3 regions of the Microbacterium terrisoli genome follow, and region 1 is predicted to be linked to each of the others. Evidence: predicted binding sites of a transcription regulator. Region 1 holds the regulator's gene; each other region holds the start of a gene.

Region 1 (5,270 bases):
GCGCGGCCGAGGCCGCCGCCTGCGTGAGCGCGCTGAGGTGGTACGGCAGCCGCACCAGCCGCAGAGCGTCGATCAGCGCGGGGTCGGCGGCCAGATACCCGACGCGCGCGCCGGCGAAGGCGAACGCCTTGCTCATCGTGCGCGAAACGACCAGGCGCTCCCGATCGGGCAGCAGCGTCAGCGCGGACTGCTGCTCGCGCGGCGCGAACTCCCAGTACGCCTCGTCCACGATCACGATCCCGCGCGAGCGCGCATAGACCGCATCGATCACCTCGAGCGACAACGGGGTGCCGGTCGGGTTGTTCGGCGAGCAGAGGATGACGACATCCGGATCGGCCTCGGCGACCTGCGCCACCGCGTCGTCGGCAGCGATGGTGAAGTCGTGGGCACGGGTGCCGGCCACCCACTGCGCTCCGGTCCCGCGCGTGAGCAGCGGATACATCGAATATGTCGGCGCGAAGCCGAAGACGGTGCGGCCGGGACCGGCGAAAGCCTGCAGCAGGTGCTGCAGAACCTCGTTCGACCCGTTGCCCGCCCAGATCTGCTCGCGGGTCAGCCCGTGACCGAGGTAGTCCGCGAACCCTTCCCGCAGGTGCGTGAACTCGCGGTCGGGATACCGGTTGACGTCTCGCAGCGCGAACGCGATCGCATCGACGATGTCGTCTGAGACGTCCTTCGGGATCGGATGTGTGTTCTCATTCACATTCAGCGCGACCGGCAACGCGGCCTGCGGGGCGCCGTACGGCGTCATCCCGCGCAGATCGTCACGAACGGGCAGATCTTCCAGGCGAGGACTCACAGCATCCATCGTAGAGTGCCGCGTCCGCACTGCTCTCACCCGTGCCGGCTCTCACCCGTGCCGGCTCCCACCCGTGTCAGCCGCAGACGCCGGCCTCGCGCCTCACGACGCCGGCACGTACTGCGCGGGGATCGCGATGCGCTCCCCCGGCTGGAGCGCGACGCCGTCCAGGGCGTTCAGCCGCACGATCGCGTCGACCACGTCACGAGGATCCGAACGGGGCGCGACCTCTTGCGCGATCGACCACAGCGTGTCGCCGGCCTGGACCGACACCGTGGAGAACGTTCCCGCCGGAGCCCCGGCATCCTTCGACGCCAACGCCGCTCCGCCGCCGATCACCGCCATCGCGATCGCCCCCGCGACCGGAATCGCCACGATCGCTGCAAGGACACGACGACCACGCAGCGTCAACCGCAACCGCGTGGTGGGTGCCGGGTGCGAAACCAGTGAGATGCCGGACATTGGTCCTCCTGTTCGGACGAGAAGTTCGGGGGCCGCACTCGGCCGGGAGCGTGGCCCCCGAATCTCTCTTCCAAAGTTATCTTCGATTCAGTACACTGTCAACAGGGATCCGGATCGGAGATGTTTCAAGCCGACACGCCCGCAGGCTGGCCCTCGTTCGTCTTCGGACCGGATACCGTTTCGATGAGGACACCCCATCACCAACCTCCGACATTCGAAGACGCTGCCCCGGGTGGCAGGACGGGAGCTGACATGACCGATGCGAACCAGCGCGGCGAGAACCACGCCGCCGCGGCAGGCGACACCAAGCCGCGACGTCAGACGCGACGCCGAAAGAGCCTGAGCGACAAGCAGCTGGCCATCCTCGAGGTCATCGCCCAGTCGATCACCCGCTACGGCTACCCGCCCAGCATGCGCGAGATCGGCGACGCGGTCGGTCTCAAGTCGCTCTCCAGCGTCACGCATCAGCTCAATCAGCTCGAACTCAGCGGCTATCTGCGCCGGGATGCGGGCAAGACCCGCGCGATGGAGATCCTGATCGACCTGCCTGGCACGTCTGCAGAGAACCCCGCAGACACCGCCCCCGCGGTCGGCGACGCGGCGCTGGTGCCGCTGGTGGGTCACATCGCGGCCGGCGTGCCGATCACCGCCGAGCAGCAGGTCGAAGAGATCTTCCCCCTGCCGCGTCAGCTCGTGGGCAAGGGCGAGCTGTTCATGCTCAAGGTGCAGGGCGAGTCGATGATCGACGCCGCCATCTGCGACGGCGACTGGGTGGTGGTGCGCGCGCAGAACACTGCGGCCAACGGTGAGATCGTGGCGGCGATGCTCGACGGCGAAGCGACGGTCAAGACCTTCCGCCAGCGCGACGGACACACGTGGCTGCTCCCCCGCAACTCGGCCTTCGAACCGATCCTGGGTGACGAGTCCGTGGTGCTGGGCAAGGTGGTGGCGGTGCTTCGCGCCGTCTGAGCCGCAGAGTCCGACAGAGGCCCGACCGGTGTCGACCGGTCGGGCCTCTGTCAGTGTGACGGGGTCTGCCTCAGATCACCGTCAGCGCCTCGTGGGCGGCGCGCACCCGCTGCGTCGCCTCGACGAGGTTGCGCAGTGACGAGACCGTCTCGGGGTAGGCGCGGGTCTTCAGCCCGCAGTCGGGGTTGGCCCAGAGCTGTCGCAGTGGCAGGTCGGCGGCGGCCTGCGCGAGCAGTCGCGCCATCTCGTCGACCGACGGCACGCGCGGGGAGTGGATGTCGTAGACGCCCGGGCCGATGCCGTGGGCGAATCCCGACGAGGCGATGTCGGCGACCACCTCACCGCGACTGCGGGCTGCCTCGATCGAGGTGACGTCGGCATCCAGCCCGGCGATCGCGTCGATCACGACGGCGAACTCGGAGTAGCACAGGTGCGTGTGCACCTGCGTGGCCACGCCCGCGCCGCCGGTGGCCAACCGGAACGATCCGACCGACCAGTCGAGATACGACGACTGGTCGGCGTGCTTGAGCGGCAGCAGTTCGCGCAGCGCCGGCTCGTCGACCTGCACGATGCCGATGCCCGCCGCCTCGAGATCGGCGATCTCATCGCGCAGCGCGAGCGCCACCTGGTTCGCCGTCTCGGCCAGCGGCTGGTCGTCGCGCACGAACGACCACGCGAGGATCGTGACCGGACCGGTCAGCATCCCCTTCACAGGCTTGTCGGTCAGCGACTGGGCGAACTGCGACCAGGCCACCGTGATGGGAGCCGGTCGCGACACGTCGCCCCACAGGATCGACGGTCGCGTCGCACGCGATCCGTACGACTGCACCCAGCCATTGCGGGTGACCGCGAACCCGTCCAGGTACTCGGCGAAGTACTGCACCATGTCGTTGCGCTCGGGTTCGCCGTGCACGAGCACGTCCAGTCCGAGCTCTTCCTGCAGCCCGATCACCGTCGTGATCTCCAGGCGCAGCACGTCTTCATAGTCCGACGTGCTCAGCTCGCCCCGGTCGTGCGCGGCGCGGGCACGGCGGATCTCCGCAGTCTGCGGGAATGAGCCGATCGTGGTGGTGGGCAGCAGCGGCAGCGCGAGCGCGGCATCCTGCGCGGCCGCACGCTGGGCATAGTCCGCGCGGGTGAACGCGCCCGGCGTCAGCGCCGCCTGGCGCTCGCGCACGGCGTCGTCGCGCACTCCCGGCGCACGCCGGCGGTCGGCCAGAGCGGTGGATGCCGCGGCCACCTCGTCGTCGATCGCGTCGCGCCCGTGCACCAGGCCGGTGGCCAGCGTCGCGATCTGCCCGACCTTCTGGTCGGCGAAGGCGAGCCACGACGCGAGCCTCGGGTCGAGGTCGGGCTCGTCGCCCACGTCGTGCGGCACGTGCTGCAGCGAGGTGGTCGTGCCGACGGCGACACCGCGCGCCGGCAGCTGCCGCAGTCGCTCCAGCTTCAGCCACGCCGCCTCCAGGTCGCCGCGCCAGATGTTGCGCCCGTCGATGACGCCACCCACCAGCACTTTGTCGGCAAGGCCGGGAACCGCCACCGGAACCTCGCCGCGCACCAGGTCCAGCGCGATGGCCTCGATCGGTGCGGCAGCCAGCGCCGCCCACGCCGGGAACGACAGCTGCGCATAGCCGGCCGCCACCACGATCTGCGGGCGATCACCCGCCCCGCCCAGCACCGTGTAGGCACGCTCGGCTGCCGCCGCCAGCTCCGCGGCTCCCACCGGCAGGCTCTCACTGACCAGCGCCGGCTCGTCCAGCTGCACCCAGTCGGCCCCGGCGGCGCGCAGCGCCGACAGCAGCCGCACATACACCGGCAGCACGTCATCGAGCCGCGACAGCGGCGAGAAGCCCTCGGGCGCGGCATCCGACGCCTTCGACAGGGCCAGCAGCGTCACCGGGCCGACGAGGACCGGACGGCTGGTCACACCGTCCGCACGCGCTTCGGCCACCTCGCGCGCCAGCCGGTCGCTCGAGAGGGCGAACAGCGTCTCGGGGCCGATTTCGGGCACCAGGTAGTGGTAGTTCGTGTCGAACCACTTCGTCATCTCCAGCGGCGCCTTCGCGCCCTGGCCGCGGGCGGCGGTGAAGTACGCGCGCAGCCCGATCGTCCCGTCCGCCTCGCGCAGCTGTGCGAACCGCTCGGGAAGGGCTCCGACGGCGGTCGCGGCATCCAGCACCTGGTCATAGAACGAGAACGATTCGGGGATCGACGAATCGTCTGCGCCGAGGCCCAGCTCGCGCAGGCGGGTGCGGGTGGTTCGGCGAAGCTCGGCCGCGATGCGCTCGAGTTCGTCGGCGTCGATGCGGCCGGCCCAGTGCGCTTCGAGGGCGCGCTTGAGCTCGCGGTGGCGGCCGATGCGGGGGTAGCCGAGAATGGTCCCGGCGGGGAATGCGGTGGTCATCGTGCGATCTCCTTGTCGGTGGTGGTGCGGTCGGTGGTGGTGCGATCGGTGGTGGTGAGGATGCCGGCCTCGCGCAGGACCGCGAGAACCGTGTCGTGGCTGTTGAACGCGTACAGGTGCACGCCGGGAGCGCCGGCGGCGACCACGTCGGCGGCCAGTCGCGCGGCGTAGCCGATGCCGAACGCGCGCTGGGCCTCGGCATCGGGCTCGATCTGCAGCGCGATCTCGAGCTCGGCCGGCACCTGCTCGCCGGTGAGCTCGAGCACCCGATGCAGGCGCGCGGGTGAAGTGATCGGCATGATGCCGGGCAGGATCGGGATCACCACCCCGGCCGTGCGGCAGCGGTCGAGGAAGCCGAGGTAGTCGTCCGCGTGGAAGAACAGCTGCGTGATCGCGAACGTCGCCCCGGCTGCCTGCTTGGCCAGCAGCGCGTCGATGTGCTGGCGCGCATGGCGTGAACGCGGGTGCCCGTTCGGGAAGGCCGCCACGGCGATCTCGACGCCTTCGCGGCGGTCCACGCGCGCAGCCCCGGGCAGTCCCGGAATGCCCGACTCGACGTACGGTGTCCGCTCGGCCTGCACCCGGTCGATCAGCTGCACGAGCTGGGCCGCGCTCTCGAGGTCGCCGAGGAACACG
Region 2 (5,270 bases), 1.1 Mb from region 1:
CCGCCGGTCGATCGAAGAGTCCACGACCGCGTTCAGATACGGCATCGAGACGAACGCGGGCCCGCACACGGCCCCCGCGAGGAACAGTCCCAGGCAGAGCAGACTCCCGCCGGCTGCCACCGCCGCTGGCGGCACACCGTCCGTCGCCAGCGAGGCAGCCATGGTGAGCACCACGGCGCGCCCGAACGGGATGAGGACGATCACTCCCACGAGCACCGTCACGTAGGCACGATAGGCGACGTCGGAGGCGCGCGGACGGTCGGCGCGCTCGCGCAGGACGCGTCGGCTTGCTCTCAGCGCGTGCGCGTCGGCGTGGATGACGCTCACAACCCCGGTTCCAGCCGCAGCGATCGGTCGGCGACGCTCTGAGCCAGGCGAGGGTCGTGCGTGGCGAACACGATGGCCGCGCCCTGCTGGCGCACGCCCCGCAGGACGCCGGCGAGCACCGCGCGACGGTCGGGATCGAGCCGCTGCTCGGGTTCGTCGAGGATCAGCACATCGAACGGACGAGTGAACGCACACGCCAGGTGGTACAGCTGCGTCTGGCCCGACGACAGTTCGTGCGCGAACCGCGCGGACAGGTGCGCGAGTTCCAGCGCTGCCAGCACGGCGTCCACTTTCGCGTCGGCCTCGGGGTGAGGCATCCGCCACGACGTCGCGATCAGCCGCAGCTGCTCACGCACGGTGAGGTCGGGGTAGACGTCGGGCGGGCCGATCACGGTGCTGATGTGGGCGCGCACCTCGGCACGGCGCTCGTCGACCGTGCCACCGCGGAACAGCACCGTGCCCGAGGTGGGGCGCGCGTGGCCGGCGAGCAGCCGCAGCAGCGTCGTCTTGCCCGCGCCGTTCTCGCCGCGCACGGCGATGCACTCCCCCGGCACGATCGACAGATCGACGGGATCCAGCAGGATCTGATCATCGATCGTATATCCGGCCCGGCGGGCGACGAGCACCGGCTCGGCGGTGCTTCCGGGCGAACGGCGACGACGAGGACGGAAGAGCGCAGACATCGTGGCCAGCCTATCGGCGCGGTGATCAGCGTAACGGCGCACTCGGCGCCACCCCTCCTCGAGTGTCGCTCTCGAGTGTCGTCGAGTGTCGCTCAGAAGGGTGCGGGTTCGCCTTCGGGCACGGGAGAGTCGGCGTATCCGGGTGGTCGTATGGCGCGTCGCACATCGTCGGGGACGAATCTGACGGCGCCGGGTGGTCGGGTGATGTAGGTGCGGCGGGTGGGTGCGGTGAAGCGGAGCACCCCGCCGGGCAGTTGCTGCACGTGCCAGTCCGTGTGGTGCTTCACTGTGTGGTGGCGTTTGCAGAAATCGCCGAGGTTCCACAGCGCGGTGGGCCCACCATCCTGGTATGCGATCGTGTGATCCAGGTCGCATTTCTCGGCCGGGCGTCGGCAGCCCGGGAACCGACAATGCTCGTCCCGTGCCCGCAGAAGCCGTTTCTGCGCGGTGCAAGGGTGGCGCTTGTCGACGCTGACCGGCACTCCGATGGCCGGGTCGATGAAGAACCGGTACCAGGTGTCCGACGTGCCGGCCAGGCGCCGTGCCGTCTCGTCATCAATGGCGCCCACACCCACCAGCTGCGCGCCGCCGACCCCGACCGTGGTGAGGGTCGCGGCAGGGATGGTGATGGTCACCGTCGCCCGGATCGCGCCCAGCCCGGCCCTGCGTTCCTCGGTGGTCCCATGCCCGTCCGGGGCGGACGTCAACAACAGATCCAACGCCACATCGGCCATGATCTGGCCCCGAGTACGCTCGTCGGCCACAAAACCCGACCCGTCCGGCGCGCCCGCACCCTCGGCGGCTTCGCCCGCACCCTCGATCGCGTCCGTTTGCGCCACGTCGGCCGCGGGGACCTCGGTGGCGTCACGTGCGGCCTGGGCGGCGGCGTGCTCGGCGACGTCGGCCTCGTTGTCGGCGTGGACCTCGGCGGCGATGTCACGCAACCGGTTGTACGCGCCCTCGATCTCCGCGGCGGGACCGGTCACGATCAACTGCCCCACCCCGGGCCCGGCCGCGCGCTTGCGGACACCGCGGCGGGCCACGGCCTGCCGGATACGTTCCTGCGTGCCCTCCGGATCCAACCGGTCGACCACCGCTTCGAGCGCATCCCGCAACTGGGACGGGGTCAGCTCGCGGGCCATGTCCAACGCGAGACGCTCATACTCGCCGCGGAGAGCGTCATCGCCCAGGTCGCCACCGACCTCCGCGATGGTCTGCGCATGCTGCGGCGAGAGGCTGCCCTCGCTGGCGTGCCGCAACGTGTCATAGAACTTGTGCGCCAGAGTATGAGCTTGATTGACCCGGGCCGTCACCTGGAACTCGGACAGCCGCAGCGCGGCGCCGATCTCCGCGTAGATCTCCCGCATCGCCAACTGCGACGCGGACACCTTCGCGCCCGTGTCCTGCCGGGCCGCGCGTTCTTCCTCCCGCTGCTGGACCATGTCGGCGACGTTCGCGAAGAAGTACATCTCCGTCGCGAACGCGTTCGCGGCCAAGGCACGCGCACCGCCCAGACTGTCGATCAGCCCATCCAGCGCCGACACGACCGGGGACTCCCCGTGCGATGCTGCGTCCACGATGCCCTCCGATCGATCACTGTTTCGAATCTGAACATCCTCATAGTATCGTACCTATCTACGGTACACAAGAGGCTTATCCCCTGATCTCCTCAGCTTCTGTTCCTTCAGCAGACTCCTAGTCCCGCGGCATCCACTATCGAACATCCATATCATCGCACCGGCCCCCGACATCCACCACCGACGACCAGACGCGTCACGTATGCAGATCAGCCGACCTGCACGCCGTCCTTGTAGACGCTGTCGACCTGCGGCACTCCTGCGCGGTAGGCGAGATACGTGCGGCTGGGAGCATCCAGCACCACGAGGTCGGCGCGCTTGCCCACCGCCAAGACGCCGATGTCGTCACGGCGGAGGGCCCGGGCACCGCCGGCGGTGGCGGCCCAGATCGCCTCGGGCACCGTCATCCTCATCTCGCGCACGGCCAGGGCGATCATCAGCGGCATCGAGCTGGAGAAGTTCGACCCGGGGTTGCAGTCGCACGCGATGGCGACGGTCACGCCCGCGTCGATGAGGCGCCGCGCGTCGGGGTACGGGTGGCGGGTCGCGAACTCCACGCCGGGCAGCAGCGTCGCGACGGTGTCGGACGCGGCGAGTGCTGCGACATCGTCATCCGAAAGAAACGTGCAGTGATCGACGGATGCCGCGCCCAGCGCGACGGCCAGCTGCACACCGGGTCCGTCACCGAGCTGGTTGCCGTGCACGCGCGGCACCAGACCGCGGGCGATGCCGGCCTCGAGGATGCGTCGCGACTCATCGGCGGTGAACGCGCCGGTCTCGCAGAACACGTCCACCCACTTCGCGTGCGGTGCGCAGGCGGCCAGCATCGGACCGCACACGAGATCGACGTATTCGTCCCGTGCGTCGGCGTACTCGGCGGGCACCACGTGCGCGCCCAGGTAGGTGACCTCGGCGGTGACTTCGGCTGCCAGGCGCGCCAGGCGCGCCTCATCGTGCACGGTCAGGCCGTAGCCGGTCTTGATCTCGACCGTGGTGGTGCCCTGCGCGTGCAACTCGGTCATCAGCCCGGCCAGGCGCCGGCGCAGCTCGTCGTCGGTCGCCGCCCGGGTCGCGGCCACCGTCGTGCGTATGCCACCGGCGGAATACGGTTGGCCGGCCATTCGTGCGGCGAACTCGGCCGAACGCTCCCCGCCGAAGACGAGGTGGCTGTGGCTGTCGACGAAGCCGGGGATGACCGCGTGCCCGCGCGCATCGATCACGTTCTGCACCGAGGGGGCCGATGCCACCGACCCCACCCATGCGATGCGCGTGCCCTCCATCAGGACGGCGGCATCGGTGAGAGTGCCGCACAGATCGTCTCCGTGGGCCACGTTCGTGGTGAGCTCGCCGATGTTCGTGAGGAGTGTGGCGGGGGTTGTCATGCGACGCCCTTCCGGGTGAGGCCCGAGGGGGCTGCGCCCTTGCGGGTGAGACTACCCGCCACGATCGTCGCGGTCACGTCCGACGCGCGGGCCACCAGCGGCAGCTGCAGCAGGTCGGCGCCCCGGGTGCGCGTCGTCTCGGCATCGATCTCGACGACGTCGAACGGGTCGCCCACGCGCAGGCCCGCCTCATCCTGCCGCGCACCCGACAGACCCAGCGCCCGCGCACCCGACAGACCCAGCGCCCGCGCCCCGCCGGAACTGCCCGCGTGCCACAGCTGCGCGGGCGTGAAGATGCCGCGCTTCTGTGCGCGCAGGCGCTGGTCGAGCTCGAGGCGGGCGACCTCTTCGAAGGGGTCGATGACGGCGTGCTGGTCCGATCCGATCGACAGGGTGGCCCCTGCCGCGCGCAGTTCGGGGGCCGGCCCGATGCCGTCGCCGAGGTCGGCTTCGGTCGTCGGACACATCACGATGGAGGCGCCTGCTTCGCCCAGCAGGGCGATGTCGGCGTCGGTCAGGTGCGTCGCATGCACGGCGGCAAGGTCCGGCCGCAGCAGGCCGTGCTCGGCCAGCAGACCCGTCGGGGTCACACCGTAGGCCCGAAGGCACGCGTCGTTCTCGGCGGTCTGCTCCGACAGATGCACATGCAGCGGCACGGCTGCGGGCAGCTCCCGGGCGACCACGGCGAGGTCGTCGGGCGTGACCGCCCGCACCGAATGCACCGCTGCCCCGACCGTCACCAGCCCACGCCGGTGCGGATCGCCCGCGATCGCGTCGTGCAGCGAGTGCCAGCGCTCGAGCCAGGCGTGCACGTCGGCGTCGCCGAAGCGCCGCTGACGCTCGGACAGGTCCAGGCCCACGCCGCCGCGCAGGTAGCACGTGTCCAGCAGCACGAGACGGATGCCTGCGGCCACCGCTGCGTCGGCGAGCGCGAGCTCCATCGCGTGGCCGGCATACGGCGTGCCGTCGGGCCGGTGGTGCACGTAATGGAACTCCCCCACCGCCGTGCAGCCGGCATCCCGCATCTCGGCGAACACCTGCTCGGCCAGCGCGCGATAGATCTCGGGCGTGAGGGACTGCGCCGCGCGGTACATCTGCTCGCGCCACACCCAGAAATCGCCGCCCCCGCCATGCGTGCGCCCGCGCAGCAGACGGTGGAACGCGTGCGAATGCGCGTTGACGAACCCCGGTGCGACCACTCCGAGCCGCGTGTCGCCCGGCTGCGCTTCGGCGCCGACGGCGAGCGCGGTGATCATCCCGTCCTGCGCGGTGATCCGCACGTCGGCCGTGAACGCGCCGCC
Region 3 (5,270 bases), 1.2 Mb from region 1:
CTGCGTGTCAACAACGAGCCCGGAATATGACGTAATGTTCGCCGGGGCCGACTCGGTACGGTTGATCCATGACCAGACGTGCAGTGGTGACCGGGGCGAGTTCAGGGATCGGCGAGGCGACCGTGCGGGCCCTGAGGGCGACAGGATGGGATGTCGTGGCCGTGGCACGACGGGCGGGCAAGCTCGCCGAGGTCGAGGCCGCCACGGGGGCGACGGCCTTCGCCGCAGATCTCACGCGGCAAGAGGACGTGGACGCACTCGCCGGCTGGCTCGGCGAGACAGGTCCGGTCAACGCGGTCGTGCAAGTCGCCGGCGGCGCCCGCGGCACCGACCGGGTCGAGGACGGCCGCCCCGAGGACTGGCAGTGGATGTTCGACGCGAACGTCCTGGGCACGCAGCGGCTCATCGCCGCTGTGCTGCCGCTGCTGCGCCGCGCCGCGGCATCCGCCGGTCACGCCGACACGCTGTTCGTCACCTCGACAGCTGCGCTGGACGCCTACCCGGGCGGCGCCGGCTACAACGCGGCCAAGGCCGGCGAGGCCATGCTCGCGCACGCCCTGCGACTCGAACTGAACGGCGAGCCGATCCGTGTGATCGAGATCGCGCCGGGACTCGTGCACACCGAGGAGTTCTCGCTGAACCGTCTGCGCGGGGATCAGAGTGCCGCGGACCGCGTCTATGCGGACGTTCCCGCGCCGCTCACGGCCGACGACGTCGCGGACGTGATCGCCTATGCGCTGAACGCGCCGGGGCACGTCAACCTCGATCTGGTCACGATGCGCCCGGTGGCCCAGTCCGCCGCGCACCTGCTCGCCCGCGGTCCGCTCGAAGTGCGCGAGTGAGCGTCCACCTGGTCGGCGGCGGCTGGCAGGACGAGCCCGACGGCAAGGCCTACCGCGCTTTCGTGGCCGAGGCCACCGCGCGCGGGGTCACCGCCGGACGCGACGTCCCGAGGATCGCGGTGATCTCGGTGCGCGACGGCGACGGGCACGAGCACGCCGCCAAGCTGATCGCCCACGCTGCGGCCGGTGGTGCGTTCGACCCGGTCGTCACCGCCGGAGACCTCGACGATGAGATCCCGGTGACCGCCTTCGACGACGTGGACGCGATCATGATCGGCGGGGGACTGACCCCTGTGTATCGCGACCGCATCGAGCCGCACTTCGACCTGATCCGTGCACGGGTGCTCGCAGGGGTTCCCTACCTCGGCTTCTCGGCCGGGTCGGCCATCGCCTCATCGCGGGCGGTCGTGGGCGGGTGGCGCGTCGGGGGAGTGGAGGTCGCGCCCGAAGACGCCGGCGAAGACCTCGACGAGCTCAGCGTGCTGCCGGGGATCGGTCTGGTCGACATCTCCATCGACGTGCATGCCGCGCAGTGGGGCACGCTGTCGCGCCTGATCGCCGCCGTCGAGGCCGGTGTGGTGGATGCTGGAGCCGCGGTCGACGAGAACACGGTGCTGATCGCCGGCAGCGGCGCGCTGCGCGTAGCGGGGTCAGGCAGCGTCTGGAGCGTCACACGCACCGACCAGGGAGTGCTGGTGCGGACGCTGGGCGCCTGAGCGCCGGCCGAAGACGAGCATGGGCGGCGCGCGGGGTGCCCGCGTCTACGCTGGAGTTGTGGCGATGACTCTTCCCGAATTGGCCGACGCCGGCCTCATCGACGCCGGTTGGGCGCAGCGGCTGGAGCCCGTCAGTGGCGACATCGCCGCCATGGGCGAACGGCTGCGTGCCGAGGTCGCGGCGGGCAAGCACTATCTGCCGGCCGGTGACCGCGTGCTGCGCGCGTTCGCGCGGCCGCTCGCAGAGGTCAAAGTGCTCATCGTCGGCCAGGACCCGTATCCCACGCCTGGGCATCCGATCGGGCTGTCCTTCGCCGTCGACCGGCATGTGCGGCCGCTGCCGCGCAGCCTCGCCAACATCTATCAGGAGCTGGGCGACGACCTCGGCATCCCGCCGGCGACCCACGGGGACCTGTCGGCATGGAGCGACCAGGGAGTCATGCTGCTGAACCGTGTGCTGACGGTTGCGCCGGGGGCCCCGGCATCCCATCGGGGCTGGGGATGGGAGAAGGTCACCGAGCATGCGATTCGCTCACTCGTGGACCGCGGCGGCCCGCTGGTGGCGATCCTGTGGGGGAGGGATGCCGCGAACCTGCGTCCGCTGCTCGGTCAGACACCGATCATCTCGTCCGCGCATCCGTCGCCGCTGTCGGCGCACCGCGGGTTCTTCGGCTCGAAGCCCTTCTCCCGTGCCAACGCACTGCTCGCGCAGCAGGGCGCAGCCCCGGTCGATTGGCGCCTGCCCGACTGACGTTCTCGGGGCGCGCACTGTCGGCTGTCGCTGTTAGGTTCGACAGTGTGCTCAGTGGATCGATGGTTTGTCGAATGGCTTCTGTCCCGCGGCGATGTGTACAAGCCGGCTGTCATTGGCAAACCCGACGACGATCACTCTTGACTAGCCGAAGGTATCTTCGATAGTATTGGTGATATCGATCATCCGGGAGGGAGGCCGTCGATGTCAATGGATGAGGGCTTGTCTCCGGTGCTGGTGGAGTTGGATGAGTTGGTGGGTGATCTGACCGCGTCGCGGGAGCGGGCGGCGCGGATGTTCGCGGCGGAGATGTTCTTCTTCGAACAGGTCGCCGGGATCGTCGAACGCCGGGAGGCGGAGCGTGCCGCGGTCCATGAGGGGGCGATCACCCGGAGTTCGCAGTTGGGGATGCGGGAGGTGTTCGCCGAGATCGGTGCCGCACTCAAGCTCAGCGAATGGCAGGTCGCGCGGAAAGTGTCCTCGGCGTGGACGTTGATGCACCAGTTCCATGAGACGCTGTGCGACGCGAGCTGCGGGGTCTTCTCCGGGGAGCACGCGATGCTGATCGCCGACGCGGGGACGGTGATCGAGAACGCGAGGATCCGGGCGGAGTTCGAACGGATCGCGCGGGAGCTGGCGGCCGAGCTGACGCCGGGGCAGTTGAAGGCGGCCCTGGCCGGGCTGGTGCAGCGCCTGGACCCGGAAGGCTGCGAGAGGCGGGTGCGGGACGCGGTGGCACGCCGGAAGGTCACCGCCCGGGAGATCGAGCCGGGTCTGACCCGGATCACCGCGGATGTGCCCACCACCCAGGGTGCGGGCATCATCGACCGGATCCGGGCGATGGCCACCGAACTGCACGACCAGAACACCACCGCCAAGGCCGATGCCGAAGCCGCCGCTGCTGACGTTGCGGCGCAGAAGGCCGCGGCGGAGAAGGCCGTGGCGGAGAAGGCCGTGGCGGAGAAGGCCGCGGCGGACGCCGCGGCCACGGCTGACGCTGCGGCCAAGGCTGATGGCGCCGAAGCTGCGGGCGCCGGTACTACCGAAGCCGCCGCCAGCGAAGCCAGCGTCGATGGCGAGGATGTGGATGCGGATGCTGTGGTGTTCGATGAGCGCACGCACACGCAGATCATGGCCGACGTGTTCTGCGACCTGCTGCTGACCGGGAACACGCACGGGCACGGCACCACCGACGCGGGCAGAGACGCGGTCAACAGCATCGTCCCGACCGTGCACGTGACGATCCCTGCCGCCACCCTTGCCGGGGCCACGGTCGGCGGGGCCGCGGTGGACGGGTTCGGACCCATCGATACCGACACCGCCCGACACCTTGCCGGGCTCGCGAAAACATGGGTGCGGGTGTTCACCGACCCGTGCTCCGGGATCCCGATCAGCGTGGACCGGTACCGGCCCAGTAAGAAACAGAAACTGTTCCTGCAGGTCCGGGACCGGCACTGCCGGTTCCCCGGCTGCCGGCGCCCCGCCCAAACCTGCGATATCGACCACACCATCCCGTACGCGCAGGGCGGGCCGACGTGCCTGTGCAACCTGGAACACTTCTGCAAGAGGCATCACACCGTCAAACACGACACCGACTGGTCGGTCGAGCAACTCCCCGGTGGGATCCTCCGGTTCACCGCCCCCACCCGACGCGTCCACACCACCAGACCACCCGGGACCGTCAGATTCACCCCGGTACAACTGATCGACCCTGACCCGCACCTGAAACACCAGTTCGCACAACAACTCGCCGACAACCCCGCACCCTACTGACCCGCGCAGCCCGAAGCGTCGCGAACGAGCGACGCGGCCGGACAGGTTCAGCGCCCGGGCGTGCTCTCGAACGATTGCACTTCGCAGACGAGGTCGCGCCAGGCTCCGTGCAAGTGCGTCTCGGGCAGTTCCGCGCGGCGATTGTCGTCGCCCAGGCGTGCTTCGATGCGCCAGACGAACCGGTCCGCCCCCGCGTCGGGGATTGCCGTAGCGTCCTCGTCGTCCCAGGGACATTCCTTGACGAGCGTGATCCAGTGCGGCGCCTGGTCGCGGGTGGGTTCGGCTGTCCATTCGCGGCGGATGCCGGCGAAGCCTCCGGTGCGCACGACCGTCACAACGACGTCAGGGCCTGTCATCCTTCAGTACGCCGACACTGGTCCACGCGGTGCGGACGGCGGCGGCCTCCTCTGAGGTCTCACCGTACTCCGCGTGCGCCACCGTCAGGGTGGCGTTCGCGAACGTCGTGAAGTCGGCGCTCGTGGGCAGGGTGCCCGCTGTCACCGTCTTGTACCAGACCAGGCCCGCACGCTCCCACGCCTTGCCGCCCAATGCGGTCGCGAACAGGTAGAAGGCGTGATTCGGAATGCCGGAGTTGATGTGCACGCCGCCGTTGTCGTCGGTGGTCTGCACGTAGTCGGCCATCGTCGCCGGCTGCGGGTCTTTGCCGAGCACGGGATCGTCGTACGCGGTGCCGGGCGCTTTCATCGATCGAAGGGCGACTCCGTGGATGCCCGGTGCGAGCACACCGGCGCCGATCAGCCACGATGCCTGGTCTGCCGACTGGCCCTCGGTGAACTGCTCGGTCAGCGCACCGAAGACATCCGAGATCGACTCGTTCAGCGCCCCCGACTGACCCTGGTAGTCCAGGCCACCGCTTGCTTCGGTCACGCCGTGCGTCAGTTCGTGCGCGATCACCGTGATCGATCCGGTGAACCCGGCGAAGACGTCGCCGTCCCCATCGCCGAACACCATTCGCTCGCCGTTCCAGAAGGCGTTGTCGTAGTCGTGGCCGTAGTGCACCGTCGCCTCCAGAGGCAGGCCGCGACCGTCGATCGAGTCGCGCTGGTAGGCCTCCCAGTAGAACTCGAACGTCTCGCCGAGGCCGTCGAAAGCCTCGTTGACCGTCGTGTCGCCGACCGGCGGCTGCTCCTCGGTGCGCACCGTCGTGCCCGGCAGGTTCTCGGTGCC

What was found. Region 1 encodes LexA, which represses DNA repair genes until DNA is damaged. Its sites were predicted from a motif close to TCGAACANNTGTTCGA; they were not measured.
Positions count from the first base shown of each region.
Region 2: QU603_RS05090 (HNH endonuclease signature motif containing protein) is a predicted target of LexA. The motif match lies at 2,727-2,742, and genes of this name have one in related genera.
Region 3: QU603_RS04740 (HNH endonuclease signature motif containing protein) is a predicted target of LexA. The motif match lies at 2,458-2,473, and genes of this name have one in related genera.

Region 1 is NZ_CP133019.1:2,348,126-2,353,395, forward strand. It holds gene QU603_RS10550 (histidinol-phosphate transaminase) at 1-808, opposite strand, end outside; gene QU603_RS10555 (LysM peptidoglycan-binding domain-containing protein) at 902-1,261, opposite strand; gene lexA (transcriptional repressor LexA) at 1,514-2,230, shown strand; gene metE (5-methyltetrahydropteroyltriglutamate--homocysteine S-methyltransferase) at 2,301-4,634, opposite strand; gene QU603_RS10570 (methylenetetrahydrofolate reductase) at 4,631-5,270, opposite strand, start outside.
Region 2 is NZ_CP133019.1:1,228,284-1,233,553, reverse strand. It holds gene QU603_RS05100 (hypothetical protein) at 1-327, opposite strand, end outside; gene QU603_RS05095 (ABC transporter ATP-binding protein) at 324-1,010, opposite strand; gene QU603_RS05090 (HNH endonuclease signature motif containing protein) at 1,103-2,587, opposite strand; gene hutI (imidazolonepropionase) at 2,797-3,969, opposite strand; gene QU603_RS05080 (formimidoylglutamate deiminase) at 3,966-5,270, opposite strand, start outside.
Region 3 is NZ_CP133019.1:1,151,803-1,157,072, forward strand. It holds gene QU603_RS04725 (SDR family oxidoreductase) at 69-842, shown strand; gene QU603_RS04730 (type 1 glutamine amidotransferase family protein) at 839-1,558, shown strand; gene QU603_RS04735 (uracil-DNA glycosylase) at 1,617-2,309, shown strand; gene QU603_RS04740 (HNH endonuclease signature motif containing protein) at 2,520-4,082, shown strand; gene QU603_RS04745 (protealysin inhibitor emfourin) at 4,130-4,438, opposite strand; gene QU603_RS04750 (M4 family metallopeptidase) at 4,425-5,270, opposite strand, start outside.